DNA from 2 places in the Pseudoalteromonas carrageenovora IAM 12662 genome. Region 2 is predicted to be linked to the other one. Evidence: riboswitches for the same ligand, from Rfam matches in the RefSeq annotation. Region 2 holds a riboswitch; the other holds the start of a gene.
What was found. A riboswitch is a leader RNA that binds a small molecule or an ion and turns the genes downstream of it on or off. The one in region 2 is predicted to bind lysine.

Region 1 (3,937 bases), 1.7 Mb from region 2:
CATGCCAGCTGAGTAATAAAATTGCTCGTTGAATAAATAAGCTCTGCTAACCGCTCATAATTACAGCGGCTCACTCATTTTAAGCATTTATGACCGCACATTATTTTAAAAACACCTTAAGTATTACTCCTATTCAATTAACAAACTTACCGTTAGCTAATAACAGTATTTTATTATTTGATGCTACAAAACTAGATGTGAGTAAATTTAATTTACCTGATTACTTTAGCCCGTTTGAGCTGAGCGTTATAAACCGCCGTAAAAGAGCGCAAGCAAAACAAGAATACTTGGCTACCCGTATATTGCTAAAACAGCTGGTTAAAATAGCTAAGCCACACTACGCAAACACACCGCTAAATGCTATGAGCACTCAATTTGACGAAGCGAGCGCAAAACTACAGTTATATGTTAGTGACGAGGTTATTAATACCTGTATTTCGCACTCTCATGGTTTGGTTGGCGTAGCACTTAACTTAGCTAAAACTGAGTTTGGTTTTGATATTGAAAAAATAAGCTTAAAGCGCCCATTTGAAAAGCTCGCTAAGCATTTTTATCACGCAGACGAAATAGCACTAATTGCCAAGCCAAGTAATACGCAAACCCAAGCTAATACCTTTTTTAGAATTTGGACATTAAAAGAGTCGCTTGCTAAAGCCACCAGCCGCCCTATTGCTAAATTGCTTAGCCCTAATGTGTTTAACGAGTTAAATATGGCAACACTCAGTGCGTCAAGTAACTGTGTTACCGTTGAAAGTAATGACAAACACACCCAATTTGATGTAACTGTAGCGCATAAAAAAAGCACCGACTGGCGATGCTTTTTAATAACAGACTTTATACTTTAACTGTTTATTTTACACCTCTAATAGGCGGCTATGTATAGCTTGTACCACGTTATCTGACTCGCCCTGCTCTACTAAAAAGCAAAGGTTGTGCTTACTTGCACCATGGCAAATTAAACGAATATTAAACTCTTTTAGTACATTCATTAGGTTCATTTCGTGCTGACGAAGCTGTATTTCTGAGCCAATAAGCGCCACTAACGTTAAGTTGTTTTCAACCGATACATGACAAAATTCAGCAAGCTTATCTAAACACGCTTGCTCAAGCTCTGGGCGAGAGGCATTAGGCGCGTTATCGAGGGTAATGGCTACGCTTATTTCAGAGGTAGTAACTAAATCTACCGATATATTAAACTCACTTAAAATGGTAAACACGCGGGCTAAAAAGCCACTTGCCAATAGCATTTCAGGGCTTTTAAGGGTGAGCAATATTTGGTTTTTACGTTGTGTTACGGCGCGTATACCTGGTTGCTGCGATTTTTCACGCTCAATCCATGTACCACCGCGCTCTGGCTCACGGCTTGAACCTACAAATACATTAATGTGGCTGCGACTCGCTGGTAAAATAGTGGCTGGGTGCAATACTTTTGCGCCAAAGGTGGCCATTTCTGCGGCTTCGTCAAAGCTTAAACGGGCTATAGGTGTTGCTTTTGCACACAAACGAGGGTCTGTGCTAAAAATACCCACTACGTCGGTCCAAATATGTACGCTTTTAGCGTTAATCGCTTCAGCAAGTAATGCAGCGCTGTAATCTGAGCCACCACGGCCAAGCGTGGTTGTTTGGCCAAATTCGTCGCTGCCAACAAAACCTTGAGTCACAATTACCTGCTCATCTAATAGCGGAATTAATACTTCTTTAGCCGCTTGCGCTGTGGCTTTAACATTAGGTGTTGCTTTACCAAACTGGCTGTCGGTTTTAAGTACTTTTCGTACATCAAAACGGTCAGCATTTAAGCCTTTTAAACGCAGCACTTGTGCAAATAAGTACGACGATAAACGCTCACCAAAGCTAAGTAGCTCATCGTGCTGCTGATCAGTTGTTAGTGTTTCAAGCGCTAGTGTTTGGAATGCTTTTAATGTTTCGTTAAAGCCTACGGCTAAATCGGCATCAAGCGATAATTCATCTAAAATAGCGTGCTGAATGGCTAGCACGCCGTCTATGTGTTCTTGGCGCTGCTCTGGGGTAATACTTGATTTACACAGTGCAACTAAGTGATTAGTTACGCCGGCACTGGCGCTCACAGCTACAATACGTACGCTTTTATCTGCAACGATAATTTCGCTGCAGCGACTCATCGCTTCAAAGTTTGCAACACTGGTTCCGCCAAATTTGGCAACGATGTAATCTGATTTTGCGCTGAACTCTGTTTTAGGCACTGTTTGTGGCGCTGATTGGGTAGTCATTTAGTCTCCTTTCGCGGTATCCAAACCGCAATAAAACAAGAAGAACTTGGCAAAGGAATGCTTGAAGATAAGTCCGCTGCCAGAAGCTCTCCACCTATATTGGTGACAGTTTTGAGGATTCAGCCCCATAAACCGAAAAACAATAGCGACGTACCATTGTTTTTCTCGGCGAGTACTTCCCTCTTTAATGGTTATTGGCGTTCGTCACCTACCATTAAATACCTAAGTATCGCACCTCTTCTGAATGCTTTATTAACCATTGGCTAATAAAACAAAGCCCCGCTAATTAGCGGGGCTTTGAAAGTTATCGTTTAGACGTCTAGGTGTCAAGCATTTATAGTAAATATTAAACAAAACCACCCATAAAGTAAGCGCCTGCATAACCTACGGTATAACAAATTAATAATTGCAGCGATAATTTAAAGTAGCTAGTAAAAGTAAGTGCTTTAAGTTTGCTCATGGCAATAATACCCGCTGCCGAACCAATTATAAGCATTGACCCACCTACACCTGTTGCATAGGTAAACGACAACCAATGTTGCTGACTCATTACTATATCTGCTTTTAATAGCGCAGCAGTAAGCGGTACGTTATCAACCCCTGCCGATAGTATTCCCATTAAATAGTTAGCGTATTCAGGTGCCATTACTGTATATAAATCGGTAAATTTACTTAAAATACCAATTTCTTTTAATGCGCCAACAAGTAAAAGCACACCCACAAAAAACAGTAGCGTGTCGTATTCTATGTCGCGCACAAAATCGATGATGTCTTTGTTTATATCTTTTTTGCGCATTAAAAATTGCGCCACTAAAAACATAACCGATAAGCCAAATAAAAACGTTAATAGCGGCGGTACGCTATAAATTACGCTAAGTGTTAACGTACTTACCACGGTTGATAAAAAAATGATGGCGATGGTAATGTCGGTTTTTTCTATACGTTTTTTTTGCGAGCCCACAAACTCTATTTGCCCTTTCATACCAATAGAGAGTAAAAGCGCTAATAGCATTACACTTATAAACGCAGGCGCTATAAGCAGTAATAAGTTTGCAATAGAAACCTTGCCGTCCAAAAATATCATTAAGGTGGTTACATCACCGGTTATTAGCGATACACCGCCAGAGTTAACCCCAAACACAATAAGTGTGGCGTATTTAATGAGCTTTTTAGTTTCAAGATTTAACGACATAACCACAGCAAGTGATATAAGCGTAGCGGTTACATTGTCAGAAATAGACGAAAACAAAAAAGCAAAGCCGCCCACTAAAAACATAAGCTGCCGTTCGCTAATGCTTTTAGGCATAACCCGGTGCACAATATTTTCTATAAATCCTTTAGAGTTTAAATACGCAACAAAGGTCATAGCGGCCATTAAAAACAGCCACAGTGAGGCTATTTCTAATATGTTTTCGTTAAGAAGATGCTGAATAGTTGCTGGGCTTTGCCCATGAAGAGGGTTAACAAAAAGTATAATCCAACAAAGCGTTCCAAAAAAGAGTGTTGTTTTAGCTTTATTTACGTGAATTATATCTTCTATAACGATCAGTAAAAAGGCAATCGCTATTAGGGTTAAAATTATCGAGGGGACCATGGTAGTTAAATAACCTTTGATATAGTTTTAACAGAACGTTCAAATAACTCACATTTGATCGTTCCTAATTTTGGTGCGGATTTTAGCACCACAGATG
Region 2 (3,937 bases):
TGCAGCTGCGTATTTTGCAGCTGCGCTTGCTGGTTTAACCAACGTACTTGATTGAGGCTTTCGGCAACAAAAATACGCACGCCGCGCCCAATAAAGTGTTTAATTTGTTTAGGGCTCTTTGCAGGCCCTGTGTTGAGCACGCGCTGTGAACTAATACCTTGTGCAAGGACTTGTTCAAGCTCACCTTTACTTGCTACGTCAAAGTTAAATCCGGCGCTGTCTAGGCATTGAATAACCTTAGAAAGCGGATTGGCTTTTATCGCATACCAAAGCTTTACATCGGTTTGCGCAACTAAACGGGTAAGGTGTGCGTTTAGTTTGTCTAAGTCGTAAACAAAAAAAGGTGTATCAAGTTGCTGAGTAAGTGTATTTACGGCGGCCTTGATAGGCGTGCTCAAAAAGCTCATTATCGTAAAACCTCTTCTAGCAATAACGATGCATCGCTTTGCTCGTCGCGGTATTTAACAATGAGTGCACACGACATGCTTAAGCCTTGCTCACGAGCCCATTCGTTAGACGCTGGGCGAGAGCCTGGTATTACAATAGCGTACTCTGGGATTGGTTCGCCTTTATCTAGCTGGCGCTCGTTAACACAGTCGTAAACCGGAATAGTTGCAGATAAACGCACGCCTGGTGCAAGTACAGCGCCTTTTTTAACCACTACGCCTTCAACAATGACACAACCTGCGCCAATAAACGCATCGTCTTCAACCACGACTGGGCTTGCACCAATTGGCTCAAGTACACCACCAAGTTGAACAGCTGCGCTTAAATGTACATTTTTACCAACTTGTGCACACGAACCCACTAATGCGTGGCTATCAACCATAGTACCTTCGTCGATGTATGCGCCAATATTTACGTACGCTGGTGGCATAATAATAGTGCCTTTAGCTACGTAGGCACCGCGGCGAACACTGGTGCCACCTGGTACCATACGCACGCCATCTTCAGTGCTAAATTCTTGTGGTGCAAGGTTGTGTTTATCTACAAAACCGCCTGCAAACTCTGTGTTAGTGCCATTTTTAAAGGCTTCTAAAATGCCTTGTTTTACTTCTACGTTAGCTTCCCATTGGCCGCTTTCGTTTTGTGATGCTGCGCGTACTGCGCCCGATTCTAAATTATTTAGTAGTTCTAACCAGCTCATTATAAAAACCTGTGTTTAATGCCAAGATAAAATGGTGTCGTTTGCAGTGGTAATGCAATCGGTTTGCGTTAACTCAAGATGCGTTAAAGGTGGACGCAACAGTGGGCTATTTAAACGCCCTTGCTGGTGCATTAGCACTTTAACGGGAATAGGGTTTGCTACAGCAAATAGGCTATTGATAGCGCGAGTCCACTGAGCAAATAAATTGGGGTGTTGACCGCTTAGGCTGCGCTTTACAAATTCGTGTGTTTGCAAAGGCCATGCATTGGCCGCAACCGAAACTAAGCCTTTTGCACCTGCTTGGGCAAAGTAGGGCATAAGTGCATCGTCGCCACTGTATAGCGCTAAATTAGGCGCGGCTTGTCGGTATGCTTCAAATTGGGTGATGTTGCCACTGGCTTCTTTTAAAGCCCACAGTTTTGGGTGCGCTTTTAAGTTTTCAATGGTTTCGATAGGAATGCTTACACCGCTGCGCCCAGGTACGTTGTACAACATACACGGATGCGCGCTTTCGTTTAATAAGCTTTCGTACCAATGTGTTTGACCTACAGCCCCTGGTTTTGCATAAAGAGGCGAGCCTAATAAGTAGCTGTGAATAGGTAATTGGTTACAGTAGCTAACCCATTCTTTTTGTTGGGCCAAATTACTACCACCAACAGCAACCATAAGCGGTACACTGGGTTTTAATTGGCACACGTGCTCAACAATGCCTTGCTGCTCTTTAAGCGTAAGGGCTAAGCCTTCACCTGTGCTACCGAGCAGTAAAATACCGTTGTGTGCCGCTTCTTGTTCGCTAACAAGTGTTGTGAGCGTGTCGTAGTCAACATTACCTTGTTGATCAAACGGCGTAACAAGCGCTGTCCACAGTGCGTAGTCGTCTAAATTGAAGTTGTGAATCATCTCTTACGAACCTATAAGGTGTTCGAGATATTAAGGAGGCTGTATGATGTTAGCCGCATTAACGTCGTTCGAACAGTATTCGAAGAGCGAATGGGCTTAAAATAATAGGGCGCACGGCCTTATTATTTAAGACCAGAAGCTCTCCACCAAACTAATAAGCTGTTTTAAAACAGCTATTGGTGACAGTCGCTAGGATTCAACCTAGTCGCCCGAAGTAATTGCTTCGCAAAAGCGTTTACCTCTCGGCGGTATTCCCCTCACATATGCTCACTGGAGTTTGCGCTCCTAACATACGCTACCTGAATAACGCACCTCTTCTAGCCCTTTGTATTTTGTTTAACCGCAAAAGGTTTAACAAAATACAATTTAAATAGGGTAATGCGACGATTAAAACATTTTAGCCGTCTAGGTGTCAAGTTGCAGGATACAGATTAGTTCATCGAAAATGTGGGTGGTTACGTATTGGCTGCTTTTCTCGTAAACTAACCCTATGAGCAGTGATGAGGTATTTAATAAGTATGGAAAAATTTAGCGATATTTATAAGCGAGCAGTAGAGCGAAAAGGCTCTGAAAAAATGCTTAAGTTATTACTCGCAAAACCCTTATCTAAAAAAGCATTAAGCGCATTAAGTGACGACGACTGGCTTGAGGAATTTACTCGAAAAGTATTTCAAAGTGGCTTTTATTGGTCGGTAATAAACAGCAAATGGCCGGGCTTTAGAGAGGTTTTTTGGGAGTTTAGTGTTGATAAATTACTAATGATGCCGCCCGATATGCTAGAGCAAAAGGCAACGGATGAGCGCATTATTCGTAATTATAAAAAAGTGAAAACGATTCCTGAAAATGCCTACATGATCCACGAAATAGCACAGGAACATGGCAGTTTTAGCAAGTTTATTGCTGAGTGGCCAACAGATAATATTATTGGCTTGTGGGCACATTTAAAAAAACAAGGCGCCCGTTTGGGTGGAAATACTGGCCCGTATGCCTTAAGAGCGCTTGGTAAAGATACTTTTTTACTTTCGCGAGATGTAGAAAGTTACCTAAGAGCGCACAAAATTATCGATGGCGGCCTGCAAACTAAAAAATCACTCACTGCTGCACAGGCATTTTTTAACGAAATGCAAAAGCAAAGTGGTTTAAGCATGCAAGAGCTGAGTTTAATTGTGGCCTATGGTGTGGGCGACAATCGTGTAGGTATAAGCCAACAAGCAGAGGATTAATGATGAAACTAGTGCCAAGATATACAGACATAGCAGATAACTTTGCAATAGAGGATCAACCTTCAAGCGTTGCTGCCCCGCAATTGCTGCTGTGGAACGCATCGTTAGCTAAGCAGTTTAATATAGATATTGAGCCGCAGCTGCGTGCTAGTACGTTTGCAGGCAACGAATCACTGCAAATAAAGGCGGTAGCACTTGGTTATTCTGGGCACCAGTTTGGGCACTTTTCGCCGCGCTTGGGTGATGGGCGAGCACATTTACTCGGTGCTGTAAGCGACGATAAAAATCAGCTGTGGGATATTCAATTAAAAGGCTCAGGCGCTACGCCTTATTCTAGAGGAGGCGATGGCCGGTGTGCACTAGGTCCTGCTATTCGCGAATATATTATGAGCGAGGCAATGCATGGCTTAGGTATTAAAACCACGCGTTGTTTGGCTGTGGTTGGGACAGGCCAAGTCGTTTATCGTAATCCGCCGCAACCTGGCGCAGTTGTCACTCGTCTAGCAAGTAGTCATATTCGGGTTGGCTCGTTTCAATATTTAGCGACCCAAGGGGATACTGAGGGTCTTAAAAAGCTTGCCGATACAGCCATTGAGCGCCATTACCCTGAAATTAACATAACCGGGCCAGAGCGTTACTTAGCCTTTTTAGATGCAGTGATAAAAAA

Region 1: linked by a shared signal. The riboswitch ahead of lysC (lysine-sensitive aspartokinase 3) and the one ahead of dapA (4-hydroxy-tetrahydrodipicolinate synthase) in region 2 are both predicted to bind lysine.

What each region holds. Positions count from the first base shown of each region.
Region 1 covers NZ_LT965928.1:1,435,002-1,438,938, reverse strand. The annotation lists gene ALFOR1_RS06585 (4'-phosphopantetheinyl transferase family protein) at 90-845, shown strand; gene lysC (lysine-sensitive aspartokinase 3) at 855-2,246, opposite strand; lysine riboswitch at 2,322-2,494, opposite strand; gene nhaD (sodium:proton antiporter NhaD) at 2,593-3,840, opposite strand.
Region 2 covers NZ_LT965928.1:3,376,052-3,379,988, reverse strand. The annotation lists gene ALFOR1_RS15325 (PLP-dependent decarboxylase) at 1-407, opposite strand, end outside; gene ALFOR1_RS15320 (2,3,4,5-tetrahydropyridine-2,6-dicarboxylate N-succinyltransferase) at 407-1,147, opposite strand; gene dapA (4-hydroxy-tetrahydrodipicolinate synthase) at 1,163-2,047, opposite strand; lysine riboswitch at 2,176-2,372, opposite strand; gene ALFOR1_RS15310 (DNA-3-methyladenine glycosylase I) at 2,566-3,270, shown strand; gene ALFOR1_RS15305 (protein adenylyltransferase SelO) at 3,273-3,937, shown strand, end outside.